DNA from 3 places in the Kluyvera huaxiensis genome. Region 3 is predicted to be linked to each of the others. Evidence: predicted binding sites of a transcription regulator. Region 3 holds the regulator's gene; each other region holds the start of a gene.
The links. The regulator ArgR, encoded in region 3, controls arginine synthesis, uptake and breakdown. The targets are predictions, from matches to a motif close to ANTGAATAAAAATACANT.
Positions count from the first base shown of each region.

Region 1: a site for ArgR is predicted at 2,791-2,808, ahead of argA (amino-acid N-acetyltransferase). Genes of this name have one in related genera too.
Region 2: a site for ArgR is predicted at 2,570-2,587, ahead of argC (N-acetyl-gamma-glutamyl-phosphate reductase). Genes of this name have one in related genera too.

Region 1 covers NZ_JBEFLV010000008.1:148,436-152,713, reverse strand. Annotated here, with positions in the region: gene recD (exodeoxyribonuclease V subunit alpha) at 1-1,169, shown strand, start outside; gene argA (amino-acid N-acetyltransferase) at 1,426-2,757, opposite strand; gene amiC (N-acetylmuramoyl-L-alanine amidase AmiC) at 2,987-4,237, shown strand; gene cobD (threonine-phosphate decarboxylase CobD) at 4,244-4,278, shown strand, end outside.
Region 2 covers NZ_JBEFLV010000016.1:106,334-110,611, forward strand. Annotated here, with positions in the region: gene ppc (phosphoenolpyruvate carboxylase) at 1-1,072, opposite strand, end outside; gene argE (acetylornithine deacetylase) at 1,371-2,522, opposite strand; gene argC (N-acetyl-gamma-glutamyl-phosphate reductase) at 2,676-3,680, shown strand; gene argB (acetylglutamate kinase) at 3,693-4,278, shown strand, end outside.
Region 3 covers NZ_JBEFLV010000004.1:34,783-39,060, reverse strand. Annotated here, with positions in the region: gene mdh (malate dehydrogenase) at 1-695, opposite strand, end outside; gene argR (transcriptional regulator ArgR) at 1,150-1,620, shown strand; gene yhcN (peroxide/acid stress response protein YhcN) at 1,997-2,260, shown strand; gene yhcN-B (DUF1471 family stress response protein YhcN-B) at 2,372-2,638, shown strand; gene ABOC97_RS05665 (barstar family protein) at 2,693-2,968, opposite strand; gene ABOC97_RS05660 (NAD-dependent succinate-semialdehyde dehydrogenase) at 2,996-4,278, opposite strand, start outside.

The DNA.
Region 1 (4,278 bases), on a different contig from region 3:
TGCGCAAGCTAGAGCTGACAGATGCCCAAAAGGCGATGCTGCCAACGGATGCCAGTACGCTGCATCGCCTGCTGGGCGCGCAGCCCGGCAGCCAAAGGCTACGCTACCACGCGGATAACCCGCTGCACCTTGATGTGCTGGTGGTGGATGAGGCCTCGATGATTGACCTGCCGATGATGGCGCGGCTGATTGACGCGCTGCCGCCGCACGGGCGGGTGATTTTCCTTGGCGACCGCGATCAGCTGGCTTCAGTTGAAGCTGGGGCGGTGCTAGGTGATATCTGTAGCTGGGTGAGCGAGGGTTATACCGCGGAGCGTGCGCATGAACTGAGCCGTTTGGTGGGCGCAGAGGTTCCGGCAGGAGAGGGCAGCGTGGCGAGTGCGCTGCGCGACAGCCTGTGTCTGCTGCGTACCAGCTACCGTTTTGGTAGCGACTCCGGCATTGGACAGCTTGCCAGCGCGGTGAACCGGGGAGATAAAAAGGCCGTTGGTGAAGTTTTCGCGCGTGGATTTAGCGATATTGAACTCAAGCCGCTGCGCACAACGGATGACTACGGGTCGATGCTTGAGGATGCGCGTGCGGGATACGGACATTACCTTCAGCTGCTGCGTGAACAGGCAGACCCAGCGGTGATTCTGGCGGCGTTTGGTGAATATCAGCTCCTCTGTGCGTTGCGCGAGGGGCCTTGGGGCGTCAGCGGGTTGAACACTCAGTTTGAACAGTTGCTGACCCGCCATCGGCAAATTGTGCCGCAGCGCCATTCGCGCTGGTATGAAGGGCGGCCGGTGATGATCACCCGCAACGACAGCGCGCTGGGGCTGTTTAATGGCGATATCGGTATCGCGCTGGAGAGGGAGCAGGGAATGCGCGTCTGGTTCCCGATGCCGGACGGTACCATTAAATCCGTGCAGCCAAGCCGCCTGCCGGAGCACGACACCGCATGGGTGATGACGGTACACAAATCCCAGGGCTCAGAGTTCACCCACGCCGCTCTGGTGCTGCCGACGCAGATTGTGCCGGTGGTCAGCCGCGAGCTTGTCTACACTGCCATCACGCGTGCGAAATCCCGACTGTCGATGTACGCCGATGAAAATCTGCTGGCGCAGGCCATCGCTACCCGCACGGAACGACGCAGCGGGTTAGCGGCGATTTTTGCCGAAATGGTGTAGATCGGAACATCCCCTCACCCTAACCCTCTCCCCAAAGGGGCGAGGGGATCGATAGTGCCTCGTTGTTAAAGCGGAATGCAGATATGAGTACGAGCACACTGTGTGCCCCTCACCCTAACCCTCTCCCCAAAGGGGCGAGGGAACCGCTGGTGCCTCGGTGTTAAAGCGGAATTCAGATATGAGTACGGGCTCGTGATGCACCCTCTCCCTTTTTAAGGGAGAGGGTTGGGGTGAGGGTTTGACTCCAGCCCCGGCGTTACGCCAGGTCCGTCATCAGCACCTTAGACCGGCGCTGATAGTTATACAGCTGCTTCTTACTTTCCGGCAGCAGCTCCACGTCAACCGGCTTAAAGCCGCGTTCCTGGAACCAGTGAATGCTCCGGGTAGTCAGCACAAACAGGTGATTTAACCCCATCTGTTTCGCCTGAGCGGCGATGCGTTCCAGCAGCACTTCCCCACGCGACGAGCTGCGGTAGTCCGGATGAACCGCCACGCAGGCCATCTCGCCAATCTTCTCTTCCGGGAATGGATAGAGCGCGGCGCAGGCGATAGTGGTGTTATCCCGCTGAATAATGGTGAATTTGTCGATCTCCATCTCCAGCTGCTCGCGAGAGCGGCGCACCAGAATCCCCTGTTGCTCCAGCGGTGCAATCAGATCCAGAATCCCACCGATGTCGTTAATGGTCGCGCGACGAATTTGCTCGGCGCTTTCCATCACAATCTGCGTCCCGATACCGTCGCGAGAGAACAGCTCTTGCAACAGCGCACCGTCTTCCTGATAGCTTATCAGGTGGCTACGGCGTACGCCGCTGCGGCAGGCTTTCACCGCGCCGCGCAGGAAACGCGCGGTGCCGGAAAGGTAGTCGCCTTCCTGCTCCAGCTCTTCGATGCGCGCCTGCGCTTCGTTCGGGAACAGCTCAGGAACAATCTCCCCATCCTCGTTGTATACCCCCTGTGAGGAGCAAAAACCGATCATCTTCTCGGCTTTGAGCTTAATTGCCAGCTGGGTGGCAATTTCTTCCGAGGTCAGATTAAAGCTTTCGCCGGTCACCGACACCGCCACTGGCCCCATCAGCACAATCGCGCCGTTGTCGAGCTGGCGGTGGATGGCCTCTTCATCAATACGACGAATACGCCCGCTGTGGCAGTAGTCTATACCGTCGTCCACGCCCAGCGGCTGGGCGATAATAAAGTTCCCGCTCACCACGTTGATGTGCGCACCCTGAAGCGGGGTGTTGTTGAGGCTCATCGACAAACGGGCGGTAATATCCAGCTGCAGCAGACCGGCCGCCTGCTTAACCAGTTCAAGCGTTTTGCTATCCGTTACGCGGATATGCTTGTGGTAAGTCGGTTCGTGGTTATGCTCCGCCAGATTGGCATCAATTTGCGGGCGCGCGCCGTAGACCAGCACCAGGCGAATGCCTAAGCTGTGGAGCAGACCAATATCGCTGACGATACTGGAAAAATTTTCATGCTCAATGGCTTCGCCGCCAAGCATGATGACAAACGTCTTCCCCCGGTGGGCGTTAATATAGGGGACAGAATGACGAAACCCCTCTACCAGTTCGGTTCTACGTTCCTTCACCACGGCACAATCCTCAATGCATGATTATTCGTAATTAGTGTATTTTTATTCTGTTTCTGGCGGAAACGCAAGCCGGAATTTGCCTAAATAACGGAAAAGCTTGCTGTCAATTTCGTTGATCCTACGAATGTTTACCCTTTTATAGATGACAGTTTATTCGCCTTTGGTTAAAGTTTTCGGTCAATCGTATTATGCGTGAACCAAAATTATCTTTTTTTGCCTGGGATGGAGCATGTCGGGAAGTCAGTCGTTAAGTCGTCGTCGCCTGTTAAAAGGGGCGGGCGCCATGTGGTTATTGAGCGTGAGTCAGGTTGGTTTTGCCGCCGTTAGTCAGGTGGTGGCAGTGCGCATCTGGCCTGCGTCCAGCTACACGCGCGTCACGGTGGAGTCCAACCGTGTGATTAATTATCGACAGTTTGCGTTGAGCAATCCTGACCGTCTGGTGGTGGATTTCGAAGGGGTCAACCTGAATTCGGTGCTCAAAGGCATGGGCGCGCAAATCCGCGCCGATGATCCCTATATTAAATCGGCCCGCGTGGGGCAGTTTGATCCGCAAACCGTGCGTATGGTGTTTGAGCTAAAGCAAGACGTCAAACCGCAGCTGTTTGCGCTGGCGCCGGTTGCCGGGTTTAAAGAACGTCTGGTGATGGACCTCTATCCCGCCAGCAGCCAGGATGTGCAGGATCCGCTCCTGGCGCTGCTGGAAGAGTACAACAAAGACGGCCTCGAAAAGCAGGTTCCGCCTGCTCAAAGTGGCCCGCAGCCGGGCAAAGCCGGGCGCGACCGGCCGATTGTTATCATGCTCGACCCTGGACATGGCGGTGAAGACTCCGGTGCGGTTGGGCTGTATAAAACGCGGGAGAAGGACGTGGTGCTGCAAATCGCCCGTCGCCTGCGCGCGCTGATTGAGAAAGAAGGCAATATGAAAGCCTACATGACGCGTAACGAAGATATTTTTATTCCGCTCAAAGTTCGGGTCGCCAAAGCGCAAAAGCAGCGCGCCGACCTGTTCGTCTCGATTCACGCCGACGCCTTTACCAGTCGGCAGCCAAGTGGTTCATCGGTGTTTGCGCTGTCGACCAAAGGGGCCACCAGTACGGCGGCCAAATACCTTGCGCAAACTCAGAACGCCGCCGACTTAGTGGGTGGCGTGAGCAAGAGCGGCGACCGCTACGTCGACCACACCATGTTCGACATGGTGCAGTCGCTGACCATCACCGACAGCCTGAAATTTGGTAAAGCGGTGCTGAAACGTCTGGGACAGGTCAACAACCTGCATAAAAACCAGGTCGAGCAGGCCGGCTTTGCGGTGCTGAAAGCCCCGGATATTCCATCTATCCTCGTCGAAACGGCATTTATCAGTAACGTTGAAGAAGAGCGCAAGCTCAAAACGGCCAAGTTTCAGCAGGAGGTCGCCGAGTCGATCCTCGCCGGGATTAAAGCCTATTTTGCCGACGGCGCAACGCTGGCAAGACGCGGGTAATTCGGTATGTCACGTTTAAAGAGTGCTCACGGCGGTAATAC
Region 2 (4,278 bases), on a different contig from region 3:
CGTATAGCGGTTCCCACAGCTGCTCGTTCTGGCTAATCAGACCGGCCGGTTTTGGCAGACGTTGGCCTTTCAGACGTGCTTCCAGCCAGGCTTGGGTCGCCATCAATTGGCCGCGCAGGGTTTTCATCAGGTAGCGGTACGGTTCGGTCGCGCCTGCTTCACCCACCAGCTCGCGTAGCTCGTCGGTACATTCAACCATCGACAGCTCAGAAATCAGCACCTGGACATCTTTCAGGAACAGATCGGTGGCTTTCCAGCGGCTCAGTAACAGCACGTGGCGGGTAATTTCGGCCGTCACGTTCGGGTTGCCGTCGCGGTCACCGCCCATCCAGGAAGTGAAGCGCACCGGCACAAAGTCGACCGGCAGTTTATAGCCGAGGTTTTCTTCCAGCTGTTCGTTCAGCTCGCGCAGGTAGTTGGGAACGCCTTCCCACAGGCTGTTTTCGACCACCGCAAAGCCCCACTTGGCTTCGTCAACCGGGCTTGGGCGATGTTTACGAATTTCATCGGTATGCCAGGACTGGGCAATCAGCTGGCGCAAACGGCGCATCACTTGGTTGCGTTCGTAGTCGGCAATATCGGTATTATCGAGCTGTTTTAAGCAGTTGTTGATTTCGCCCATCTTGTGGATCAGCGTACGACGCGTGATTTCGGTCGGGTGCGCGGTTAGCACCAGCTCCAGCGACAGGGATTCAACTGCCTGTTTAATGGTGGTTTCGTTGAGATCGGGTTGGTCTTTGAGTTTACGCAGAGTACGGGCAATCACTTCCGGGTTGCTCGCCGCTTCGCCTTTTGGCGAAATGCTGTGATATTGCTCGGCGGTGTTGGCCAGATTCAGGAATTGGCTAAACGCACGGGCGACCGGTAGCAGCTCATCGTTGGACAGGTTCTGCAGCGTGCTGAGCAGCTCCTGGCGATTGGCTTCGTTGCCCGCACGAGAAGATTTGGACAACTTACGGATCGTTTCTACACGGTCAAGAATGTTCTCACCAAGCGCATCCTTGATGGTATCGCCTAGCACTTTACCGAGCATACTGACATTACTACGCAACGCGGAATATTGTTCGTTCATTAACCCAGACACCCCATCTCATTTTATTTTGTTATATCCCGGCCTCGGAACGGAAGGGCGAGATAAAGACACCTCTTTTATAAAGCCACGTAAAAACCCGTACGTCAATTGCTGCGAAATCGCTTCAGCAAACGAATAAATCGCGGCAATTTACGAAATTTAATTTGCTTCCTGCCAGATAAGAAATGCTTATGAAAATGTGAACGAGATCGCGGGAATAGACGATGCTGTGAAGGCGAGTGGGGGGCGGGCTGCGCGCTGTGTTGCCCGGGAACCTTCGGCCACCGGGCAACACAGATTAATGCCAACAGAAGTGATGGACGACCTGAGAAATTAATTCGCGTGTCGGTTTGATAAAGCGGGTTTCCAGGTACTCGTCCGGCTGGTGCGCCTGGTTAATTGAGCCAGGACCTAAGACGATGGTCGGGCACAGGTTCTGAATAAACGGTGCTTCGGTGCAGTAGTTAACGACTTCAGTTTTGGTGCCGAGCAGTTTTTCCAGCACTTCAACCAGCTGGTGATCCGGCGGGCATTCATAACCCGGAATCGGCGGATGCAGTTCGCTGATGGTCAAACGGCCAGGCCACTGGGCACTAACCGGTTCCAGCGCTTCATCCAGCAGGCCGTTAAGGTCGTTGAGCGTCATGCCCGGGAGTGGGCGAATATCCATATGCAGCTCACAGCAGGCGCAAATACGGTTAGAAGCGTCGCCGCCGTGGAGGCTACCCAGGTTGAGCGTCGGGTACGGTACGGTGAAGGCGTCATAGTGATAACGCTCTTTCAGCGAATCGCGCAGCTGCATCACCCGGCCAATGGCGTCGTGCATGATTTCAATGGCGTTCACGCCGCGCGCCGGATCGCTGGAGTGGCCGGACTGGCCGAGCACGCGAATAGCATTAGACATATGGCCTTTATGGGCGCGTACCGGTTGTAGCGATGTCGGCTCGCCGATAATTGCGCAGTCCGGGCGCAGCTCGGTGGATTCGGCAAAGTAGCGCGCGCCGGCCATACTGGTCTCTTCGTCGGCAGTCGCCAGGATGTAGAGCGGTTTTTTCAGCGTCGTCACATCGACATCACGCAGAGCGTCGAGGATAAATGCAAAGAAACCTTTCATATCGGCGGTACCCAAACCGTAGAGCTTGTTGTCATGTTCGGTGAGGGTGAAGGGATCGCGGGTCCAACGGCCGTCGTCGAAGGGGACGGTATCGGTATGTCCGGCGAGTAACAGACCGCCCGCACCTTGACCGGTGCTGGCGAGCAGGTTGAATTTATTGCGGGTACCAGGGACCGGCTGCACCTCAACCTGGAAGCCTAAAGAGGCGAACCAATCGGCGAGCAGAGTGATTAAAGACGCATTGCTCTGATCGAGCGCTTCTTCGGTTGCGCTGATGGACGGGGTGGCGATCAACGCACGGTAAATCTCGATAAATGGGGGTAAATTGTTTTTCATTGTTGACACACCTCGGGTCGTGATAGTATCAATATTCATGCAGTATTTGTGAATAAAAATACATTATCATTAGGCGTAATAAAACCCACCAACTGTAGGGTGAAGTGATTACGCTTAATCAGGCAAACAGACATAAGAAGGTGAACTGCACCGATGTTGAATACGCTGATTGTGGGCGCGAGCGGTTATGCTGGCGCAGAGCTTGTGACCTATGTAAATCGCCATCCTCATATGAACATAACCGCTTTGACGGTCTCAGCGCAAAGCAATGATGCAGGAAAGCTAATCTCCGATTTGCATCCACAGCTAAAAGGCATTGTCGACCTGCCGTTGCAGCCGATGTCCGACATCAGTGAATTCAGCGCGGGAGTCGACGTGGTGTTTCTCGCCACTGCGCATGAAGTGAGCCACGATCTGGCACCGCAGTTCCTGGCGGCAGGCTGTGTGGTATTCGACCTGTCCGGTGCGTTCCGCGTGAACGACGGCGCCTTCTATGAAAAATATTACGGCTTTACTCATCAGCATCCGGAGCTGCTGGCGCAGGCGGTGTATGGCCTTGCCGAGTGGAGCGCCGACGCGCTGAAAGAGGCGAAGCTGATTGCGGTACCGGGCTGTTATCCAACGGCGGCACAGCTGTCGCTAAAACCGCTGATCGATGGCGATTTGCTGGATCTTAATCAGTGGCCGGTGATCAACGCCACTTCCGGCGTCAGCGGCGCGGGGCGTAAAGCGGCGATCTCCAATAGCTTCTGTGAAGTGAGCCTGCAGCCGTATGGCGTGTTTACCCACCGTCATCAGCCGGAAATTGCCAGCCATCTTGGTGCGGATGTGATTTTCACCCCGCATCTGGGCAACTTCCCGCGCGGTATTCTGGAAACCATTACCTGCCGTCTGAAGCCGGGCGTCACGCAAGCGCAGGTGGCCGAGGCGCTGCAGCAAGCCTACGCCGACAAGCCGATGGTCCGTTTATACGACAAAGGTGTGCCAGCGCTGAAAAACGTGGTTGGCCTGCCGTTCTGCGATATCGGTTTTGCCGTGCAGGGTGAACACCTGATCGTGGTGGCGACCGAGGACAACTTATTAAAAGGTGCTGCCGCACAGGCCGTGCAGTGCGCCAATATCCGTTTCGGCTTCGCTGAGACGCAGTCTCTTATCTAAGGTGTGATGACCATGAATCCATTAATTATCAAACTGGGCGGCGTGTTACTGGATAGCGAAGAAGCGCTGGAGCGTCTGTTTACCGCGCTGGTGAACTATCGCGAATCGCACCAGCGCCCGCTGGTGATTGTCCATGGCGGCGGCTGCGTGGTGGATGAGCTGATGAAACAGCTTAACCTGCCGGTGAAAAAGAAAAATGGCCTGCGCGTTACGCCTGCCGACCAAATCGACATCATTACCGGTGCGCTGGCGGGGACCGCCAACAAAACGCTGCTGGCGTGGGCGAAGAAACATGATATTGCCTCCGTTGGCCTGTTCCTTGGCGACGGCGACAGCGTAAACGTGACGAAACTGGATGAAGAGCTGGGCCACGTAGGTCTGGCGCAGCCAGGCTCACCGAAGCTGATTAACCTGCTGCTGGAAGGCGGGTTCCTGCCGGTGGTGAGCTCCATCGGCGTAACCGCCGAGGGGCAGTTGATGAACGTCAACGCTGACCAGGCGGCAACGGCGCTGGCTGCTACGCTGGGTGCGGACCTGATCCTGCTTTCCGACGTTAGCGGTATTCTGGACGGCAAAGGCCAGCGTATTGCTGAGATGA
Region 3 (4,278 bases):
GCCGCAGCCTGGCCCATTGATAGGGTTGCTGACCCACCACCGGCCTTCGCTTCCACCACTTCGGTGCCTGCGTTCTGGATGCGTTTGGTTAAGTCATTCACTTCTTGTTCGGAGAAGCTAACACCAGGGATTTGCGACAATAAAGGCAGAATGGTCACACCGGAGTGGCCGCCAATCACTGGGACCTCAACATCGCCGCAGTTTTTACTTTTCAGCTCCGCCACAAAGGTATTGGAGCGGATGATATCCAGCGTGGTTACGCCAAACAGTTTGTTTTTATCGTACACGCCCGCCTTTTTCAGCACTTCAGCGGCGATAGCCACCGTGGTATTGACCGGGTTGGTAATGATACCAATGCAGGCTTTTGGCGCGGTTTTGGCAATTTGTTGTACCAGGTTTTTAACAATCCCGGCGTTAACGTTAAACAGATCGGAGCGATCCATGCCGGGTTTACGTGCAACACCCGCTGAAATCAGGACAACATCAGCCCCTATCAGCGCAGGCGTCGCATCTTCACCTGAAAACCCTTTGATTTTTACATCAGTAGGAATATGGCTGAGATCGACTGCCACGCCAGGCGTGACGGGGGCAATATCATACAGAGAGAGTTCTGAACCTGAAGGAAGTTGGGTCTTTAGTAGTAGGGCAAGCGCCTGGCCAATACCGCCGGCGGCACCAAGGACTGCGACTTTCATCCTAAACTCCTTATTATGGTTAATGACATTCAGGTAGCAACCTGTCGTGGACCGCATAACCAACGCAGGAGAGACCTATTGTTACTCCGTTGCGGCGACCTTAATTCACAAGGTAAATAATTACAATCTAATTGCTTACAGAATGCAGCGTCTCCAGCAGCATTGTTGGGACTACTGCACCACTCCCAGAAAAAGGCCTATCTACGAAACCAAATTTTCATCAACTATCGATTACAATATACGCAGCATGTTGCGTAAAACAACAGCAATTTAATAACAATTCATTTACTTTTAACTTATTTAGATCCCGTGATATAGGCATGTTTCTTAGGTCTAATTTTTGCTAAAATTCCGCCTTTCTCTATTCGAATTAGCCTCTTCAGGCAAATTGTTTGCATAAAAATTCACCTATATGCATAATAATGTTAATTTCACCACCATACTCGGGTGACTTATGCGAAGTTCAACCAAACAAGAAGAATTAGTTAAAGCCTTTAAAGCCTTACTGAAGGAAGAAAAATTTAGCTCACAGGGCGAAATTGTTCAGGCCTTGCAGGAAGAAGGCTTCGATAATATCAACCAATCCAAAGTCTCTCGTATGCTGACGAAGTTTGGTGCCGTGCGTACGCGCAACGCCAAAATGGAGATGGTTTACTGCCTGCCAGCCGAACTGGGCGTACCGACTACCACCAGCCCGCTTAAAAATCTGGTGCTGGATATCGATTACAACGATTCCGTAGTCGTCATCCACACCAGCCCTGGAGCAGCACAGCTTATCGCACGCCTGTTGGATTCTCTGGGTAAAGCAGAAGGCATCCTCGGCAGCATCGCCGGTGACGACACTATCTTCACCACCCCGGCAAGGGGCTTTAGCGTGAAGGATCTGTTCGAAGCGATTCAGGTTCTGTTCGAACAGGAACTGTAATCCTTCTCCCTCTCTCCTCTGGTGCTTCCAGAGGAGCTGCCTTTCCTTTCTATCCCCATATCTTCAACTACCGTTTCGTTAGCATTTAGTGCGATTCCGCGGCCTAACGCATAGATACAGTGAATATATCCCGACTTAATCGCACAAAATATCAAATTCTTCTATCTTTTTGATTTTACGCATCATTACAGATTCTCTTTGCCAAAATATGCGTTTTTTTATACGTAAATGTTCTAAAAATGACGTTTATTGACATGTAATTACACGCGAAACCATTAGGAGGGTATTAATATTTTGTGTGATTAGTGTATACTTAATTTCGTGATGAGGGTCACAAAACAAAGACCCTCCAAAAAAATTCGACGAGGTGAGTATCATGAAAATCAAAACTACCGTTGCTGCTCTGAGCATCCTTTCTGCTATCTCGTTTGGCGCGTTCGCCGCTGATTCTATCAACAGCGATCAGGCCCAGACCCGTCAGGCAATCGGCACCGTATCCATCGGTTCCGTCGGTTCATCTCCGATGGACATGCATGAAATGCTGAACAAAAAAGCAGAAGAACAAGGTGCTTCGTCATATCGCGTTATCGAAGCGCGTACCGGCGACCATTGGCACGCTACGGCTGAACTGTACAAATAAGTCAGTGTGAAGCAGTACGTCGGCAGTCAATAAATTAAATTACCCACAGCGGTCCAGGAATCAAAAAGATTATCCTCTCACCGCTGAAGAATAAGGTGAGGAGTAAACACTATGAAAAGCGCAATGATTATCGCATCCCTTGGTCTGGCATCCGTTCTGTCTTTCGGCGCAAGCGCCGCAGTACAACAGGTGAACTCAGAGCAAGCTCAGAGCCTTCAACCAATGGGCACCATCTCTGTATCTCAGGTTGGTAGCGCCCCGATGGATATGCGTAGTGAGTTAGCCGCAAAAGCTGAAAAAGAAGGCGCTAGCAGCTACCGCGTAATTGAAGCCCGTACCGGCGACCATTGGCACGCTACGGCTGAGCTGTACAAATAAACCCTCGTCGTCTTGTCCGACGACTTGCCCTCGCCCTTATGCGAGGGCTTTTTTTTATCCACGCTGAACGTTAAAACGCAGCATCCCTTCCAGTTCTTCTTCCGCCTCATCAAACAGCAGAATCAGCGCACCGTAACGCCGACGCTGTTTATCATCCAGGTGGATGAATTCAATCTCCAGTGGCGTCGGCATTTGCGGGCTAATGACCGCATCCCATAACGCGTCAAGATTGCGAATCTGTTCGCTGTCGAGGGCAAAGAGTCGAGCGAATTCCCGATAAAAATCGCCCTGGTTTTCTATTTCATCAAAATCAAAAGTATAGATTTCCATCTTATGCCCTCTCCCCATCCATCTGGACTAGAGTCCCCCGATGTGTAACGTTTTTACCTCAAGGTACTCTTCCAGCCCCAACACCGAACCTTCACGCCCCAGCCCAGATTCTTTCACGCCGCCAAAAGGCCCAAGCTCAGTCGACACCGCACATTCGTTAATGCCGATCATGCCGCTTTCCAGCGCCTGCGAGACGCGGAACACACGAGAGAGATTCTGAGTATAGAAATAAGCCGCCAGGCCGTAGGGGGTATTATTCGCGCGATGAATGACATCGTCTTCATCGCTAAAGCGGAAGCAGGCCGCCAGCGGGCCAAACGTCTCTTCCTGCGCCAACAGCATCTGCTCATGACACTCTCCCAGCACCGTCGGCTGCCAGAAGTTACCACCAAGCTCATGAGCCTCACCGCCGGCGAGCACTTCAGCCCCTTTAGCGAGCGCGTCTTCGACATGCTCACGTACTTTTTTGACCGCCGACGCTTCAATCAGCGGCCCAACGACCACCCCATCATCCAGACCATTACCCACTTTTAGCGCCTTAACCGCCGTTGCCAGCTGGCTGACAAAAGACTCGTAGATGGTGTCATGAATATAAAAACGGTTCACGCTGACGCACACCTGCCCGGCGTTGCGGAATTTGTTGGCAATCGCGCCCTGCACGGCGGCATCAATATCGGCATCCTCAAACACGATATAAGGCGCATTGCCGCCCAGTTCCATGGAGACTTTCTTCATGGTTTCAGCCGCATTGCGGACTAGCGTTTTCCCTACCGAGGTTGAGCCGGTGAAGGAGATTTTACGCACCTCGTGGCTGGCCATAATCGCGTCGCTGATCTCCTGAGTATTGCCCGCCACCGCATTCAGTACGCCATCCGGGATCCCCGCTTTCTTCGCCAGCGCCAGCAGCGCAAAGGCGCACAGAGGGGTGTTATTGGCAGGTTTTATCACCCCGGTACAACCTGCGGCCAGAGCCGGACCAAGCTTGCGGGTTAGCATTGCCATCGGGAAGTTCCACGGTGTAATTGCAGCGACCACGCCGATCGGTTCACGCGTTGCCAGAATGCGCGAACCGGGTTTTGCTGGCGGAATAATTTCCCCGTTCGCCCGCTTGCCCTGCTCGGCAAACCATTGGATAAAGCTCGCCGCATAATCCACTTCGCCTTCAGCTTCTTTCAGCGGCTTGCCCTGCTCAATGGTCATCAGCCGCGCCAGCCAGCTTTTATTGTCGATAATCAGCTGATACCAGCGATAAAGCAGCTCTGAACGCGCTTTCGCCGTTTTCGCACGCCATAGCGGAAACGCCTTCGCAG